One region of the Brevibacillus antibioticus genome, then DNA from elsewhere that is predicted to be linked to it. Evidence: riboswitches for the same ligand, from Rfam matches in the RefSeq annotation. Region 1 holds a riboswitch; each other region holds the start of a gene.
What was found. Region 1 has a riboswitch for cobalamin ahead of E8L90_RS03615 (ABC transporter substrate-binding protein). Riboswitches for the same ligand answer to the same signal wherever they lie in the genome.
Positions count from the first base shown of each region.

Region 2: it holds a riboswitch for cobalamin, as region 1 does, so the genes downstream of both, nrdI (class Ib ribonucleoside-diphosphate reductase assembly flavoprotein NrdI) here and E8L90_RS03615 (ABC transporter substrate-binding protein) in region 1, are expected to answer to the same signal.
Region 3: it holds a riboswitch for cobalamin, as region 1 does, so the genes downstream of both, E8L90_RS28200 (energy-coupling factor ABC transporter permease) here and E8L90_RS03615 (ABC transporter substrate-binding protein) in region 1, are expected to answer to the same signal.
Region 4: it holds a riboswitch for cobalamin, as region 1 does, so the genes downstream of both, E8L90_RS12805 (ABC transporter substrate-binding protein) here and E8L90_RS03615 (ABC transporter substrate-binding protein) in region 1, are expected to answer to the same signal.

Region 1 is NZ_SZNK01000001.1:731,803-736,015, forward strand. Features, by position in the region: gene E8L90_RS03605 (pyridoxamine 5'-phosphate oxidase family protein) at 64-627, opposite strand; gene E8L90_RS03610 (MBL fold metallo-hydrolase) at 797-1,744, shown strand; cobalamin riboswitch at 1,866-2,015, shown strand; gene E8L90_RS03615 (ABC transporter substrate-binding protein) at 2,174-3,169, shown strand; gene E8L90_RS03620 (FecCD family ABC transporter permease) at 3,171-4,208, shown strand.
Region 2 is NZ_SZNK01000001.1:1,691,718-1,695,930, forward strand. Features, by position in the region: gene E8L90_RS07720 (hypothetical protein) at 1-120, shown strand, start outside; gene E8L90_RS07725 (ACT domain-containing protein) at 160-672, shown strand; gene E8L90_RS07730 (alpha/beta hydrolase) at 704-1,528, opposite strand; cobalamin riboswitch at 1,699-1,898, shown strand; gene nrdI (class Ib ribonucleoside-diphosphate reductase assembly flavoprotein NrdI) at 2,060-2,419, shown strand; gene nrdE (class 1b ribonucleoside-diphosphate reductase subunit alpha) at 2,406-4,213, shown strand, end outside.
Region 3 is NZ_SZNK01000001.1:5,872,460-5,876,672, forward strand. Features, by position in the region: gene E8L90_RS28195 (quinone-dependent dihydroorotate dehydrogenase) at 151-1,242, shown strand; cobalamin riboswitch at 1,376-1,569, shown strand; gene E8L90_RS28200 (energy-coupling factor ABC transporter permease) at 1,710-2,474, shown strand; gene E8L90_RS28205 (energy-coupling factor ABC transporter substrate-binding protein) at 2,471-2,755, shown strand; gene cbiQ (cobalt ECF transporter T component CbiQ) at 2,752-3,549, shown strand; gene E8L90_RS28215 (energy-coupling factor ABC transporter ATP-binding protein) at 3,546-4,213, shown strand, end outside.
Region 4 is NZ_SZNK01000001.1:2,760,742-2,764,954, forward strand. Features, by position in the region: gene E8L90_RS12795 (ABC transporter ATP-binding protein) at 1-549, opposite strand, end outside; gene E8L90_RS12800 (FecCD family ABC transporter permease) at 546-1,604, opposite strand; gene E8L90_RS12805 (ABC transporter substrate-binding protein) at 1,629-2,648, opposite strand; cobalamin riboswitch at 2,819-3,018, opposite strand; gene E8L90_RS12810 (M24 family metallopeptidase) at 3,035-4,126, opposite strand.

The DNA of each region.
Region 1 (4,213 bases):
TTTCAAACAAAGAAGCTGCGAGCAAGGCAGCTTCTTTGCGTTGTTAAGTTTCGTCATCCCCTTCTACTGCGAGAAAAGCTTTTGTCCCAATGGTGTTGGCAATCCATCCATGCTACGTACGTTGTTTTCTTGTTGATAAGCAAGCAGTTCCTGCTCGTCTTTAGCCAAGGTCCATTTTTGAAGGGTGTCGCGTTCTTTTGAAAAGGAATAGAAGGGAATGGCCCAACCGCAAGAAGTCTTTACTTCAAGGATGTTTACGGTAATGATTTGACGAGCGCCAGGCAGAAGCGGGAAGTCTTTTACGAGCTCATCCCAACGAGGCGTATCTGGGAGAATAACCGTTCCTTTGCCGTAGAGGCGCATGATGAGAGGGGGGCCTTCAAATGCACAAAACATGAGAGTAATCCTGCCATTTTCCTGAAGATGAGCACTGGTTTCATTTCCGCTTCCAGTCAGATCCAAATAGGCGACCTCTGTGGGCGATATTATGCGAAAAGAATCGTACCCTTTTGGTGAAAGATTTACGTGACCATCTGTGTCCATAGGAGCAGAGGCAACAAAAAACATCTGTTGCTTCTTAATAAACGCCTCATGCTCAGGTCGTAATTCAGAAAAAAGCTTCCCCATTTTAGCACCCCTCCAGATAATGGAATTGTCTTTGCTGCCATCATATTACCATGAGAATATGAAGACTTTGTGTTATTCATCCCCACTCCCTACAAAATAGATGGTAAAGTGTAAATATTCCCACAACATAAAGGCGACTCGAGACTTTTGAATAAGGAGGAGTATTTACATGCAAGCAACAGAGCCAATTTATTTAGGGGAACGCATCCATTTAATAGACGGTTTCGATATGGGCTGGGCGGAACGTACGGGGACGTATGTGATCACGGAAGAGAAGCTCACTTTGGTAGAAACTGGGCCAAGCCCCTCCGTCCCATACATCAAGGCCGGTCTCGCCAAGCTCGGTTATACACTGGAACAAGTAACATATATCATTGTGACGCACATTCACTTGGATCATGCGGGAGGAGCCGGACTGTTTCTGAAGGATTGTCCGAATGCAAAGATCGTTGTCCACCCGAAAGGTGCACGTCATCTCGTAGATCCGAGCCGACTGATCGCAGGGGCGAGAGCGGTGTATCATGATGAATTTGATCGATTGTTCGATCCGATTGTGGCAGTTCCCGAGGAGCGGATTTTGATTCGCGGAGACGGGGATACACTAGAGATCGGAGAGAATTGTGTGTTGGAGTTTCTGGATTCACCGGGGCATGCCAATCATCACTTCAGCATCTATGATCCCATAAGCCGCGGCATGTTTACAGGTGATACGGCAGGTGTGCTCTATCCACAGCTTAAAAAGGATGGCATACACCTCGTACTACCATCTACTTCGCCGAATCAGTTTAACCCGGATGCCATGTTAGCGTCTCTAAGCCGTTTTGAAGCGCGCGAGCTGAGCCGCATTTACTTTGGTCATTTTGGGATGTCAGAGCAGGTAGATGACGTGTACCGCCAAATACGCGAGTGGCTCCCCATGTTTGTAGCGGAAGGAGAGACAGCGCTTGCGGCTGGACATACATACGACGAGCTGTCACGTAAGTTATTTGAACGAGTCTCCGATCATATACAGTCACAAGGCATCAGCGGTGACCATGGAATTTTCGACGTACTCAAGCTCGATTTACAAGTATGCTCCATGGGCATTCTAGATTATTTGCACAAACGAGGGGAATAGCCCGCCATAAGCATTCCATTTGCCTGAACCTTTTGTTCAGGCGTTTTTCATTTCTGTTTGTCATTCTTTTTTCATCTAAGGAATGCTATGATGTAGGATGAGTCATGGACTGTGACAAATTCAAACGTAACAGCAAATAGGTGCCTCGTCTTTTTAACAAAAAGATCGGGTGAAAAGGGAAGTCGGTGAAAATCCGACGCGGTCCCGCCACTGTAAATCGGCTCGTTCCTGAGCCGTAAGCCAGGAGACCTGCCTGTTTGTTTTCGTGCCTGTTGCCTTCGCGGAAAGGATCGGCCTATTTCAGGAAGCAGACCATCTTTGGCTGTTTGCCCTGAGGTGCCGACCCTTTTGATTTCCGAATGGAAGCAAGGGTCGCTTTTTTTATTGGAAGGGACAGTCAATCAGACACGCAGAAAGGAAGTTCTACATATGAAACGTTCATTGCGATTCATGATCCCACTACTAGTTGCGGCGAGCCTCGCAGGTTGTGCGGGTAACGATAACGGCCAGCCAGCACCAGGGGGACAAACAAGTGCACCGCAGACAGCACCGCAAGAGAATGCGGCCGAGCAGCCTGCCAAACAAACAACGTATCCGTTGACAGTCAAGGATGCGACAGGAAAAGAAGTAACCTTTGCAAAAGCTCCTGAGCGAATCGTCTCAACATCACCTGCCGAGACAGAGATTTTGTTCGCGCTTGGCTTGGAAAGTCGGATCGTAGCTGTCTCAGACTATGACGATTATCCAGATGCGGCGAAGGCAAAGCCGAAAATTGGCGGAGTCGTCAAACCAAATGAAGAAGCGATTCTCGCTCAAACGCCGGATATGGTCGTTGGTGGGATTTCAATGGAAAAGCCAGTGGCTGACAAGCTGAAATCTCTCGGAATGCCCGTCTATATTACCCATCCGACAAAGATGGATGACATTCTAAACAATGTGTTGGCGATGGGAGTTATCACGAACACACAGGAACAAGCCGAAAAAGTCGTCGCGCAAATGAAGAAAGACATCGCGTACGTTCAAGAAGCGGTGAAAAATGTAAAACCGGAACAGAAGAAAAAGGTATATCTGGAATTCTCCCCAGGCTGGACAGTCGGAAAAGGAGAATTCATGGACGAACTCATCACGCTGGCTGGGGCGACAAACATTGCCTCAGACACCGAGGGATGGAATCCGATCAGTGAAGAAAAGATTTTGCAAAACGACCCTGATGTCATTTTGTACGCGAGCGGAATTACCGATGAAAAGACTGGTGTCAAGCTAGAGGATATGATCGCCAATCGCAATGGCTGGGATAAAATGAAGGCGATTCGTGAAAAACAAATCTTTGGTATGGACCAAAATATTTTGTCCCGTCCCGGTCCGCGTATTACACAAGGCTTGATCGAAGTAGCCAAGGCGATTTACCCTGACTTGGTGAAATAAAATGAAGAAGCGACTGTTCATAGGGGGAGGAGTTAGCTGTCTCGTCCTTCTGGCATCAATAGTCATCAGTATCTCGATGGGGGCGGCACACCTCCCCATTTCGCAGGTATGGCTCATCCTGCTCCATCAAATCCCGGGCTTGTCTGAGTGGATCACCGTAACGTGGCCGGAGTCATCTGAGCAAATTGTCATGAAGGTTCGTTTTCCACGCGTTGTATTGGCTGTCTTGATTGGGGCCTGCTTGTCACTTGCGGGAGCGGGCTTTCAGGGAGTTTTGCGCAATCCGCTCGCCGATCCGTTTACGATGGGCGTGGCATCCGGTTCTGCTGTCGGAGCAGCCTTCTTAATCCTTTTTGGCTTGCAAATCAGCTTTTTGGGTGCATGGAGCACGCCTGTCGTCGCTTTTCTTACAGGATTGCTCAGTTTATGGATCGTACTTGGACTCGCGAACACGCAAGGAAAGCTGCAAACGGAGACCCTGATTTTGTCTGGAGTCGTGGTGCAGGCTTTTCTCGGCTCGCTCGTTTCCTTTATGGTGTCGCTATCTGATCAGACGGTGAATGAGATCGTATTCTGGCTGATGGGCAGCCTGTCATTTCGCGGCTGGGCCTTTACGTACGTCTTGATACCGTACTTGGTCATAGGTGGAATGGTGCTGGTGAGCTATGCGCGTTCCTTGAACCTCTTTGCGTTGGGGGAGCGGCAGGCTGCGCATCTCGGCGTCCATGTGGATCGAACGAAGCTGGTGGTTTTGGTCATCTCGACTCTCCTGACTGCAGCGGCGGTTTCTATCGCAGGTATTATCGGGTTCGTTGGCTTGGTGGTACCGCATCTCGTCCGATTGCTAGTTGGTCCTGACTATCGTATTTTACTGCCGATGGCTGCGATCTGCGGTGGTATTTATGTGCTGTGGGCCGACACTCTTGCCAGAATGCTGCTAAGTCCAACGGAAATCCCGCTCGGTGTCGTGACAGCATTTCTGGGAGCACCGTTTTTCGCCTATTTATTGAAGCAAAATAAACGCTTTAGGAAGAGGTAACGTAA
Region 2 (4,213 bases), 960 kb from region 1:
AAAGGCAATACCATCTACCGCATCTACTATACGAAAGATGGGCAAACGTTGACGGCTTGGTATCGTGCTGATAACGAATCCTCCATTAAGAAAGAGCCGGAAGCATGGATTCTACCGTAGTAACAAGGATAAACCTGACTGGGAGAGTGAAGGCATCACATGACCCAACATGCTGGACTGCGTGAGCTGGCTGAACTGATTCGAAGACTCGAGCCAGAGTTAGCGGGTGCACAATTAAGTATACTTGCTCATGAAAATAAAGAGGAAATCGCAACACTGCTAGTGGAAGGACTCGGGACGAAGGTTCCTGTCCAACATAGCTCCGGCGAATATGCGAATCATTTGGCGATTTTGCGTGTAGGAGCGAACAAGTACACCTTTGCCCAAGATTGGAGAGAAGTGTACATCAGTGAAATCAATTACTGCGCGTGTCGCATACCTCCAGGGGCCCATGGATTGTTGGTTCACCATATCGATTATCCAGGCGTGATTTATGATGTCTCACGAAAACTAGCCGATCATCAAATCAACGTTTCCAAATTGAATGTATCGCGCGAACAAAAAGGGAAGAATGCCCTGCTGATCTCTGTGACTGATGAAGAGATTACACCGACGATTGTCTCTGCCATCGAAGAGCTGCCCCAAATCACCAAAGTGTTATCTCTACAGTAAGCGAATCATGATAAACAAAAACTGCCCGTTGCTAGTAGCGGGCAGTTTTTTTTGTGGCGAATCTGAGTCCTTGACTAATGAAGACTGGCAAAACAGACGAGTGATTTTCGTTGGCAAATTCCTTAAAGGAAGCCTTGATTTGGCCCTTACCCATGGAGGACAATCGTTCGATCATCGCCAGCGATTTTTCTTTGACCAAGAATCGCCCATCGTTTTCCAACTCGCCGATCGTCAGGAGCGCATGGACGTCGAGGTCATCTGTCAGCAGGCTCGGCAATTGACTCTCCTTCGCAAGCAGCACGCTCTCATTCCAGTGGATAGAGGGGCTACCGGCAATATACCGCTGGAATGCGTGTGGTCTCGACAGAAGCACATGCAAGACAAATAAGCCGCCTAGCGAATGTCCCAAAATCGCTTGCTGCGTCCGATCGATGGGGAAGTCGTTTTCGATGCTAGGCTTGAGCTCCTCCTCTAAAAAGGTGAGGAACTGCTCCGCTCCCCCCATTTGTGGCCACTCGGCTCCTTTTGGGCTGCCAGGAAGCTCTGAGGCGGGAACTTCATGCGTGTAATCATTGAAACGGGCAGGATGGTATGGATCGTCTGTTGGATAGCCAATCCCGACGACGATAGCAGGATACACCCCAGTTCGTTTGGGGCCACGTGATTGTATCCGTATCGCTTCGGTCATAGTGGCAAAAACAGAGTTGCCATCTAGCAAATATATGACGGGAAAGCCTGATTCCGGAGGGGGATCGGCAGGTATACTTACGAAAATGTGATAGTCACGCTCTTGATACGTCATGATTTTACTGTAAGAACGAGGAATGACGACAGGTTGATAGTCGGTGCTTTTCATGAGGGCTACTCTCCAATCTCTCCAAGGCTAACCAACACGCACAAAATCTATTATATGAACGAGAACCAGAGATTGGCAATAGCCGAAAAAGGAGAATAGTTAGTTTTCGAAAAGAGCCCATACTGAGCTTGACTCCTACGATATATTGAGGTAAAGTAAGTTTTACCAACTACATATTGATGCGGTAAGGTGTTTGCCAGCCAGATTTGGTAGACTTAATAGGGAAGTCGGTGAGAATCCGACGCGGTCCCGCCACTGTAATGAGAGAGTTCCATTTGCGTAAGAATGCCACTGATCCATGAGGGATTGGGAAGGTGAAATGGAGCGATGATCCTAAAGCCAGGAGACCTGCCTAACCGCTTGCACTGTTTACCCTACGGGAGATAGGGAAGTGTTCGAGCGCTCAATTCGCGTTGGCGAATTGCTAGATGGAAGTCATCACGCGCATTCGGCATGTAAACGTCGGATGCGCTTTTACTTTGGCTAAATAACATACATACAGAGTAAAAATAGCAGGATAGGATGAGGGACATGCTAATCGCTTATGATTCAAAAACAGGAAACGTCCGAAGATTCGTCAACAAAATAAATTTGCCACATGTGGAAATTGATCAAGATATGGTGCTGGACGAGCCATTCATTTTGATCACATACACGACGGGATTCGGACAAGTGCCGGAGAAGGTGGCGACGTTCCTGAAGCGAAATCATGTCCATCTGCGCGGAGTATCCGCCAGCGGTAACCGCAACTGGGGAACCAGCTTTGCCAAAAGCGCGGATACGATCGCGAGCCAATATGGTGTTCCGGTGATTTCTAAGTTTGAACTGTCCGGTACCGGCCGTGACGTGGAACAATTTACGAGTGGGGTGGCAGCAATTGCGGCATATTGAATTGAACAACGAACTGATGCAGCGTGGCAATGACGGATTTTATCAACTGGAAAAGGATCGGGAAGCGGTTGCGGTCTTCATGGAAGAAGTGCAGTCCAACACGATGACTTTTGGCAGTGTCAAAGAACGCATGGACTATTTGATCGAGAATGACTTCTATGAAAACGTCTATGAAACATACACGGTTGAGCAGGTTGATGAAGTTTTCCGTTTGGCCTATGACGTCGATTTTCAATTTGCTTCGTATATGGCTATCTCCAAATTTTATAAAGATTACGCTTTGAAAACGAACGATAAATCGATGTACTTGGAGCAGTATCCAGACCGGGTGGCCGTTGTGGCACTGTCCCTTGGACAGGGTGACTTTGAGCTCGCCAAGCGTTTAACGGTCTCCATGATGGATCAACGCCTGCAGCCGGCGACGCCAACCTTCCTGAACGCAGGCAAAAGCCGCAGGGGAGAAATGGTTTCCTGCTTCTTGCTCGAAATGGATGATTCACTGAATTCCATCAACTTTATTTTGGGAACTTGTATGCAGCTATCCAAAATTGGCGGCGGTGTAGCCGTGAACCTGTCCAAGCTTCGCGGACGAGGAGAGCCGATCAAAGGCGTCGAGGGCGCGGCAAAAGGTGTCATGCCGGTTCTCAAGCTGTTGGAAGATGCGTTTTCCTACGCAGATCAAATGGGGCAACGCAAAGGGTCAGGTGCAGCGTACTACAACATCTTTGGCTGGGATATCAACGAGTTTCTCGATTGCAAAAAAATCAATGCCGATGAAAAAGCACGCATCAAAACATTGTCCATCGGCCTAATCGTACCAAACGTGTTCTACAAGCTGGCTGAAGAAAACAAGCCACTGACTGTGTTTGCTCCATACTCCGTGTACAAAGAATACGGTGTGCATCTGGATGATATGGACCTCGATGACATGTACGAGGAGCTCTTGGCAAACGATCGCGTCAAGAAAAAGACCGTGATGAGCGCACGAGAGATGTTGACGAAAATCGCGATGATCCAAATGGAATCGGGCTATCCGTACATCATGAACAAAACGAATGCGAACAACAACCATGCCCTAAAAGATCTCGGTTCGGTGAAAATGTCCAACCTATGCACGGAAATCTTCCAGCTGCAGGAGACTTCGACGATCACCAATTACGGCGAGATGGATATCATCCGTCGCGATATTAGCTGCAATCTGGCATCACTCAATATCGTCAACGTGATGGAACGCAAAATGGTCCGTGAATCCGTCCACGAAGGAATCGAAGCGATTACTGCCGTAAGTGACATGACCCGTGTAGAAAACGCTCCGGGCGTTCAAAAAGCAAACAGTGAGCTGCACTCAGTAGGGCTCGGTGCGATGAATTTGAACGGTTATCTGGCAAAGAACAGAATCGCCTACGAGAGTGAAGAAGCCAAGGATTTCGCTCGTACGTTTTTCATGATGATGAACTTCTACTCCTTGGAAAAAAGCATGGAAATTGCCAAGGAAACAGGCAAGACCTTCTTGGGCTTTGAACAATCGGAATATGCAAAAGGCACTTATTTTAACAAGTACATGACAAACGATTACAGCCCACGGACGGAAAAAGCAAAGCTTCTCTTTGAAGGAATGCACATTCCGACGCCAGCGGATTGGGCGGAACTACAACAAAAGGTGCAAAAGTATGGCGTTTACCATGCGTACCGTTTGGCGATCGCACCAACACAGAGCATTTCCTACATTCAGAATGCAACTTCTAGCGTGATGCCAATCGTCGAGCATATCGAAACGAGAACGTATGCCAACTC
Region 3 (4,213 bases), 5.1 Mb from region 1:
AAAGACTGATCCCCCTGTACGTGGTGGTGCTGTTAGGATTTGCCTGCATACTTGGAAATATGTATCACGTATAAAGGTTACATCCTCCCGAAAAAGTATGGTATTCTACTATGAGGTAAAAAGGTAGAAACGGAGTAAGGAGTGCAGCCGATGTATCAGCTCATAAGAAAATATCTGTTCCAGCAAGATGCGGAAGAGATTCATGAAAAGACAATTGGTGCCTTAAGGCTGGTGGAGGATTCTGCTCCAGGCAAAAGCATCCTGAAGTTGATCTATCAGGTAAAAGACCAGCGGTTGGAGAATAAGCTGTGGGGAATGACGTTTCCGAATCCAGTCGGACTTGCAGCCGGTTTTGATAAAAATGCGGAAGTCTATCATGCGCTAGGTGCCCTTGGTTTTGGGTTTGTGGAAATCGGGACATTGACGCCACAGGGGCAGCCAGGCAATCCGAAGCCCCGATTGTTCCGATTGCCGGAACATCAAGCTGTCATTAACCGGATGGGCTTCAACAATCACGGTGCGTATTTGGCTTCCCAGCATTTGGTCGATTACGCATACTCAGATGTTCCGATTGGGATTAACATTGGGAAAAACAAAGTAACGCCGAATGAAGAGGCGGCCATCGACTACAGCAAATGTATGGACATGCTCTATTCATACGGTCACTATTTCGTTATTAACATCAGCTCTCCGAATACCCCGAATCTGCGTGACTTGCAGGAAACAGAGAGCTTGCGTCATTTGGTGCGTGCAGTAAGGGAAAAGGCGACCGAAATGGAAGCACGCTCCATCAAGAAAAAGCCGATTTTGCTGAAAGTAGCACCAGACATGTCAGATGAGCACATGCGCGATGTTGTTCATGCTGCTGTTGAAGAGGGCATTTCCGGAATTATCGCTACCAATACGACACTATCTCGCGAGGCGGTTTCCGGACATCGATTTGCCGAGGAAGCGGGTGGCTTGAGCGGAAGACCTCTTACGGAGCGTTCCACAGCTTGGGTGAAGGAGATTTATCAAGAAGTAGGAGACAAGGTACCAATCATTGGTGTCGGCGGTATTTATAATGGTGAAGACGCCTACGCGAAAATCCGAGCAGGAGCCAGTCTCGTTCAGGTGTATACGGGGATGATTTATCAGGGCCCAGGTATCGCCAAGCAAATCAACAAAAAACTGCTCAAGCTCATGCAGCGAGATGGTTTTAAACATATTAGTGAAGTCATTGGCGTAGACGCAAAAGAATAGACAGAACAAGTACGCATAGGTCGATGGCTCTGTTTGTAGTGGGTCATAGGCTTATGCGTTTTTACTTATATTCTTCCGATTTATGTAGTGATCCGGTATAATAATGTGGGACAAACAAGAATTGTCTGTCAATTTTATATTGTCGGCGTTAGGTGCCTTTATGTGACGCATAAAGGGTAACAGGGAATCGGGTGAAAGTCCCGAGCGGTCCCGCCACTGTAACCAGGGAGCTCTCTTTGAGAAGGAAACCACTCATCTTCGTATGGGGAAGGACAAGGAGCGCATGGATCTGGAAGCCAGGAGACCTACCTAGTAGCCACACCCACAGAACCTTCGCGGAAAGGAGCGGTGAATACGAGGCAATGAGGCTGTCTAATCAGTCTGTTGTTTTGTGCGCACGTCTCGTCCATTGTTGGAGGAGATTTTTTTGTGTAGGAAAGAACGAAAGTCAGTGAAGGAGGATAAACATGAATCGATCTCGTCTCGTATCTACTTGTCTGTTGATAGCGGGCTTTGTCCTGTATTTTCTGCTCAATGAACCAGAGACAGGACACGCGATGCACATCATGGAAGGGTATTTGCCATTATCCTGGGCCTTATTTTGGTGGGCTGTCTTCTTGCCATTTTTTATTCTTGGGCTTCGCTCGATTAACAAGATTGTAAAAGAACATCCCGAAATGAAGCTCCTTATTGGTGTTGCAGGAGCATTTGCATTTGTTTTATCTGCACTGAAAATCCCTTCGGTTACAGGCAGCAGCTCTCACCCGACTGGAACGGGCCTTGGCGCCATTATGTTTGGGCCTTTTGCGATGTCTGTGTTAGGGAGCATGGTGCTCTTGTTTCAAGCCTTGCTTTTAGCACATGGAGGTCTGACTACGCTAGGGGCAAATGCTGTATCCATGGCAGTAGTAGGTCCAATGGTGGCATACGGTATCTATCGGATAATTATGAAAGCTAGCGGAAGCCAGCGTCTGGCTGTTTTTGCGGCGGCTGCCTTGGCTGACCTCGCTACCTATGTGGTGACTTCGATTCAACTGGCTCTCGCATTTCCAGCTGAATCTGGTGGAGTGTTGGCCTCGTTTGCCAAATTCGCAGGAATTTTTGCGTTCACGCAAGTACCGCTCGCCATCAGTGAAGGTCTGTTGACCGTTCTTGTTTGGAACTGGTTGTTATCTTACAACGCAAAAGAGCTTACACAGCTTCGTTTGCTCAAACAGGAGGAATCGCTGTGAAAAAAGGATGGAACTGGCTGTTACTCTTGGGGGTAATCGTACTGGCGATTGTCCCGCTGTTGCTGGTACAGGATTCGGAATTTGGCGGCGCAGACGGCGTGGCAGAGGAAGCGATCAAGGAAATCGCTCCGAACTACGAACCATGGTTTCAACCGCTGATAGAACCGCCAGGGGGAGAGACGGAGAGTCTATTGTTTGCGGTGCAGGCGGCGTTGGGTGCGGGAGTGGTTGGCTATGCCGTGGGCTTGTACAAAGGTCGGTTGGATAAGCGGAAAAAATGAACGGGCTACAGCTTGATTCTCTCTCTTATCAAAACAATCTGAAACGTCTACCGCCAGCTCATAAGTTATTGCTGGCGAGCGCATTGTTACTGCTCGTCTTGCTGGGGCATGTATGGATGCAGATGGCTGTCGTTGTCTGGATGACGGTATGGGTAGTGGTGTATGCCCGTATTCCTGTCCGTATCTACTGTGCCTTTATGATCGTGTCGCTCTCGTTTTTCGTGGCGGGGCTCCCTGCGCTATTGGTAGAAGGGGCGAGAGCAGGCGAAGTACAGGTCCAGGTCGCGGCAGCATGGGAGTTGGGTTCGTACGTGCTCTACGTGCCGACGTCATCATTCAGTAAAGTTTGGATCTTATTTTGGCGTACCATGGCGAGCTTATCCTGCTTTGCCTTCATTTTGTTTACCGTGCCGTTTGCCGAAATCTTGCAGGTGCTCCGGCGACTTCGTATGCCTGTCCTTGTGACTGACTTATTAATGATCATGTATCGGTTTATTTTTGTGTTAGTAACGATTTCTCACCAGCTATGGATTGCGCAACGTTCTCGCGGAGGTCATCGCGACTTCCTGGCGACGCTTCGGGATGCAGGGGTTCTCGTTGCGCAATTGTTTGTCAGAGCGATGCGCAAATACGAAGCCTTGCACAAAGGTATGGCGGCTAGAGGCTTCGGGGAGAGCATGCAGGTGCTCTCGTTTCATACTCACGCTCGCTCGCGTCGCTATGAGTGGGAGTCAATCGCAGGCTGTATGCTGCTGGTACTGCTTGAGTGGTGGACAGGAGGTTGGCGGTTATGACATCACGATTGTTGGAGTTCATCGATTTGCAGTACACGTATCCGGGAGGGCGGGGCCCCGTCTTGTCAGGGCTGTCCTTATGGATTCCAGAGGGGAAAAAATGTGTCCTTTTGGGACGGAATGGCTGTGGGAAGTCGACCTTGTTCTTGCATAGTAACGGGATCATCGAGCCACAGCAGGGACAGGTGCTGTGGAAAGGAAAACCGCTTGTCTACAAACGAGCCGCACTGCAAGAGATGACGCAAAGGGTAGGCTTGGTCTTTCAAGATCCCGAGCATCAGTTGATCGCAAGCACGGTCGCGGAGGATATATCCTACGGTTTATGCAATCAAAAGCTGCCTGTGGACGTAATCCGGGCAAAGGTAGAAAAGGTGCTGGATGCATTCGGGTTGAGGGAGCTGGCAGAAGCTCCGATTCATCATTTGAGCCTGGGACAAAAACGGCGGCTGGCACTCGCGGGAGTCATGGTCATGGAGCCAGAGCTGTTGCTTTTGGACGAGCCTACTGCGTATCTGGATCGCTATCAGACCAAAAATTTGCTGCGGGAGCTCGATGCGATTCACCAGCAAGGAACGACTGTTTTGATGGCAACACACGATATGGATATTGCGTTTGAATGGGCAGAGTGGATTTGCATCATGGATGAAGGCAGGCTTGTTTTCGC
Region 4 (4,213 bases), 2.0 Mb from region 1:
CGTTTTGAGCAGATCCATGACCTGCAACTGGTATCGAACATCCAAATGATTCGTCGGCTCATCAAGGACAAGAAACTGGGCTTGCTGCACCAAAGCTCTGGCAATCAGCACCCGCTGCTTCTCCCCGCCCGATAGACTGAAAAAGCTACGATCAGCGTACGTATGCATCCCTACCCGCTGTAGTGCATCTTCACAAATTCGAACGTCTTCTGCGTTATCGGACTGAAACAGCCGTTTATGCGGAGCACGTCCCATATTCACAATTTCGATCACCGAAAAATCGAATTCGACAGAGGTCTCCTGCCGTACTGCCGCCATTCGCTGAGCGTTTTGACGCGAGGTTAGCTTGTATACGTCGTCGCCATCGAGTGAGATCCATCCCGAACGCGGTTTCAGTACGCGATAAATGCTTTTTAGCAACGTGGACTTCCCACTGCCATTCGGCCCGATCAGCCCCACAAACTCTCCAGAGCGCACCTCCAGACTGACGTTGCGCAGGATCCCCTTTTTCTCCAGTTCGACCGATATATTCTCAACCTGCAAATTCATCGTCCGTTACCTCCAAAGGAATAAGAACTCCGCAACATCAACCAGATAAAGAATGGACCTCCACACAGCGCCGTCAAAATACCAATCGGCAGCTCTTCCGGTGCAAAGGCAAGCCTGGCGACTACATCAACCCAGATGAGAAATATCGCGCCAAATAAAGCGCTAACAGGCAGGACACGTCTGTGATCTGATCCGACCATCACACGGACGATATGGGGCATCATTAATCCGACAAAACCGATTGATCCCGCAATAGACACGATCACCCCCGTGAGCAGTGCCGTAATCACCAGAAGTAGCTTGCGGAATTGTACCGTATTAACCCCCAATGTCCCCGCTGACTCCTCGCCCATCAACATCGCATTGAGCGAGCGGTATTGGGCCATTAAGACGATAAGACAGATGACGACAATCAATGCAGGGATCGTCAGGTACTCCCATTTCCCGCCAGCCAGACTTCCTTTTAACCAAAACAGGACCGTCCCAATTCCATGCTCATTCGGCGCTGAAAAAACAAGGAGACTGGTAATGGCCGACAAGATCGCAGATATCGCAATTCCAGCCATGAGCAGGCGTACCGTCGAGTTTTGTCCTCCGATACGAGATAGCGTAAAAATGAGAATGATTGACACGAGCGAGCCTGTAAAAGCACCAAAGGTTAACGCATACTGCCCGTACATGCTGAATGCTCCGAAAATAATGACCGAGGTAGCTCCAACCGAAGCACCTGAAGATACACCTAACACATACGGATCAGCCAGGGAGTTGCGAACCAACGCCTGGATCGCTACTCCCACGACAGACAGACCTGCGCCGACGATCGCCCCCAAGAGTACACGTGGAAAGCGAATATCCCAAATAATTGTTTGCTCCCCACTGGACCAATCCACGTCAATCCATTGGGTCAACATCGGAATTTTTGATAAGGCGATTTTCCATACCGTTGTCGGCTTAATCTCCACAGAGCCATACGTAACCGCGAATGTAATCGAGAGAAGAAGTCCAACCAGTAAAGTGATAATGATATAAGGTAACTTGATCTGTTGCAGTGCTATTCCCTCCCTTAAAAGGGGCGTACTCTATTTGAATTGATCCGGGTAGAGTCCTTCCGCCAAAATTTTTAGCGCAATCGGTGCTCGAACGCCTTCAGAAGCAGCAGACAGTGGCAATACAACCAGTCGTTGATTTTTAATCGCTGGAATATCCGCCAGTTCTTTTTTGGTCAAAAGGAAATTGCGTTTTTGATCAACAGTTCTGTCACCGTAGTCTACGGCAATAATCACGTCTGGATTGCGACTCACTACTTGTTCCCAACTGACCTCTGCCCAACCCTTTTGAATATCGTCAAAAATGTTCTTGCCGCCAGCAGTCTTGATTAAGGAAGTCATGTAGTTGTTGGCTGCTGTGAACGGCTTATCTTCCCCGTTGTCGTACACGAACACTTTAAGCGGCTCGTCCACCTTGCCGATTTTGCTAATCGTTTGATCCATTTCACTCTTCATTTTATTGATCAAATCATTGGCTTTGTCCTCCACACGGAAAATGCGTCCGATGTTTGTAATATCCGCGAACACATCGTCGATCGTTGGACCAGGCTTGCTAGACGATTCTTGCAGGTACGATTTGATGCCGACCTTTTCCAAATCCTGCATCGATCCTACGCCCTTTTCGCCAAATCCGCTTTTCCATCCGGCGTATACGAAGTCTGGGTTCGCTGCCAGCAGCACTTCCTTGGTTGGATACTTGTCAGACAGTACCGGAACCTTGTCGTAATCTGCTTTTAACTCTGGAAGGATTTGATCGTCTAGGTAAGCGGTTCCGACCATTTTATCAGCTAGGCCCAATGCCAGCATGATTTCGGTGACGTGTTGGTTCAATGTCACGGCACGCTCAGGTGCTTTTGGATACGTCATTTCAATGCCATTATTGGTTAGTGTTACAGACTTGCTCTCTGCAGCTGGTGTAGCTGTTTGTTCTGTTTTGGCTGGAGCTTGTGTTGTTGTAGTGGAGCCGCATGCCGAAACCAAAAACATGGCAGCTGTCATGATACCGAAAGCTAGTCTTTTCATTACTGTATGTGTTTTGTTTGCCTTAAACATCTGTAATCCCCTTTTCTGTATGTATATAATGAATTGAACCAAATCCTCCACAAAAAAAGCACCCCCCATTCCAATCGGGAGGTGCATGACAAACGTAGAAATAGTTAAATGCAGGCACAAAGGCGCCCTTTCATAGACTACTTCCACATCTGCCCCATCCTCGTGGGTCGATTGTACATGATCGCATGGCAGGTCTCCTGGCTTACGGATCAACACCCCCAGCTTCCTTCCCATTTTTTGTCTCACAAAAAACAGTGGCTATTCGCTAGGCGCTCCTCGTTACAGTGGCGGGACCGCGCCGGTTTCTCACCGGACTTCCCTTTTAAGCTGACGGCATAGGCCATCCAGCACCATTCGATACTTATTCAATTTTTGCGATTTATTCATTAGTTGATAGAAGTCAGTTTTTTCGGGAACTGCGTGAGAATTTCAACGCCCGTTTCCGTCACCAATACATCGTCTTCAATCCGCACGCCGCCAACACCTGGCAAATAGATGCCCGGTTCGATCGTAAAGACCATTCCTGGACGAAGCACTTCTTGATTCTGGCTATGAACAGACGGATATTCATGTACATCCATCCCAAGTCCATGCCCAAGACGATGCATGAAGTATTCTCCGTAGCCTTTTGCAGTAATGACATCGCGTGCGGTTTTATCCAAATGCGCAAAGGTCACACCCGGACGAATCTCAGCAATAGCCGCTTCATTGGCAGCCAATACTGTCTCGTAAATTTCTTGTAGCTGGGCACTGATCTCGCCTACAGCAAAGGTACGAGTAATGTCGGATACATATCCGTTCGCGGCTACCCCGATATCAAACAAAAGCAAGTCGCCTTCTTGCACCTGGCGCGTTCCTGGTTTCCCGTGTGGCAGTGCCGATTTCTCCCCTGCTAATACCATGGACGTAAAGGACGGACCTTCCGCACCCAAGCGCTTCATCTGGAATTCCAGCTCAGCTACGATTTCTGTCTCGGTCATGCCTGTCTTGACTTTTTTCAGGGTCTCCCGCAAGGAATCCTCGACCAACTGAACAGCGTGCTTTAGCCGATCCACTTCATCCGCGGATTTGATCAAACGCATTTCACGCAGTGGCTCTTCCACATCCACATAGCTCGACGCCAAAACAACTTGTCCAAGTGCTTCGTAGCGTTCGACAGTCATATGACTTTTCTCAATGCCGAGCTTCGTCAAGTTCGCTGGCAACACTTGCTTGAGGATTTCATACGGGTTTTGGATATCCGTATGTGTATGGATATCTTGAACGAACGAAGCCTCTGCCGCTGCCTCACGATCAAGAGCAGGTACAATCAAAGAAGGTTTTCCTTCAGCAGGAATTACAAGACCCATAAACCGTTCATGCGGGTCTGTAAAAAAACCGGTCAAATAGTAGACGTGCTTGGGAGAGGTAATCAACACCGCGTTCAGCTCTTGCTCTGTCAAAAACGTGTGGAGCTTCGAAATGCGCTCTTGAAACAACTTCTTCACCCTGCTTTCACCAATTATTCTATTGCGAGAATACCACTACTCCATCAAAAAAAGAAGAGTTCAATTGAAAAATCTACT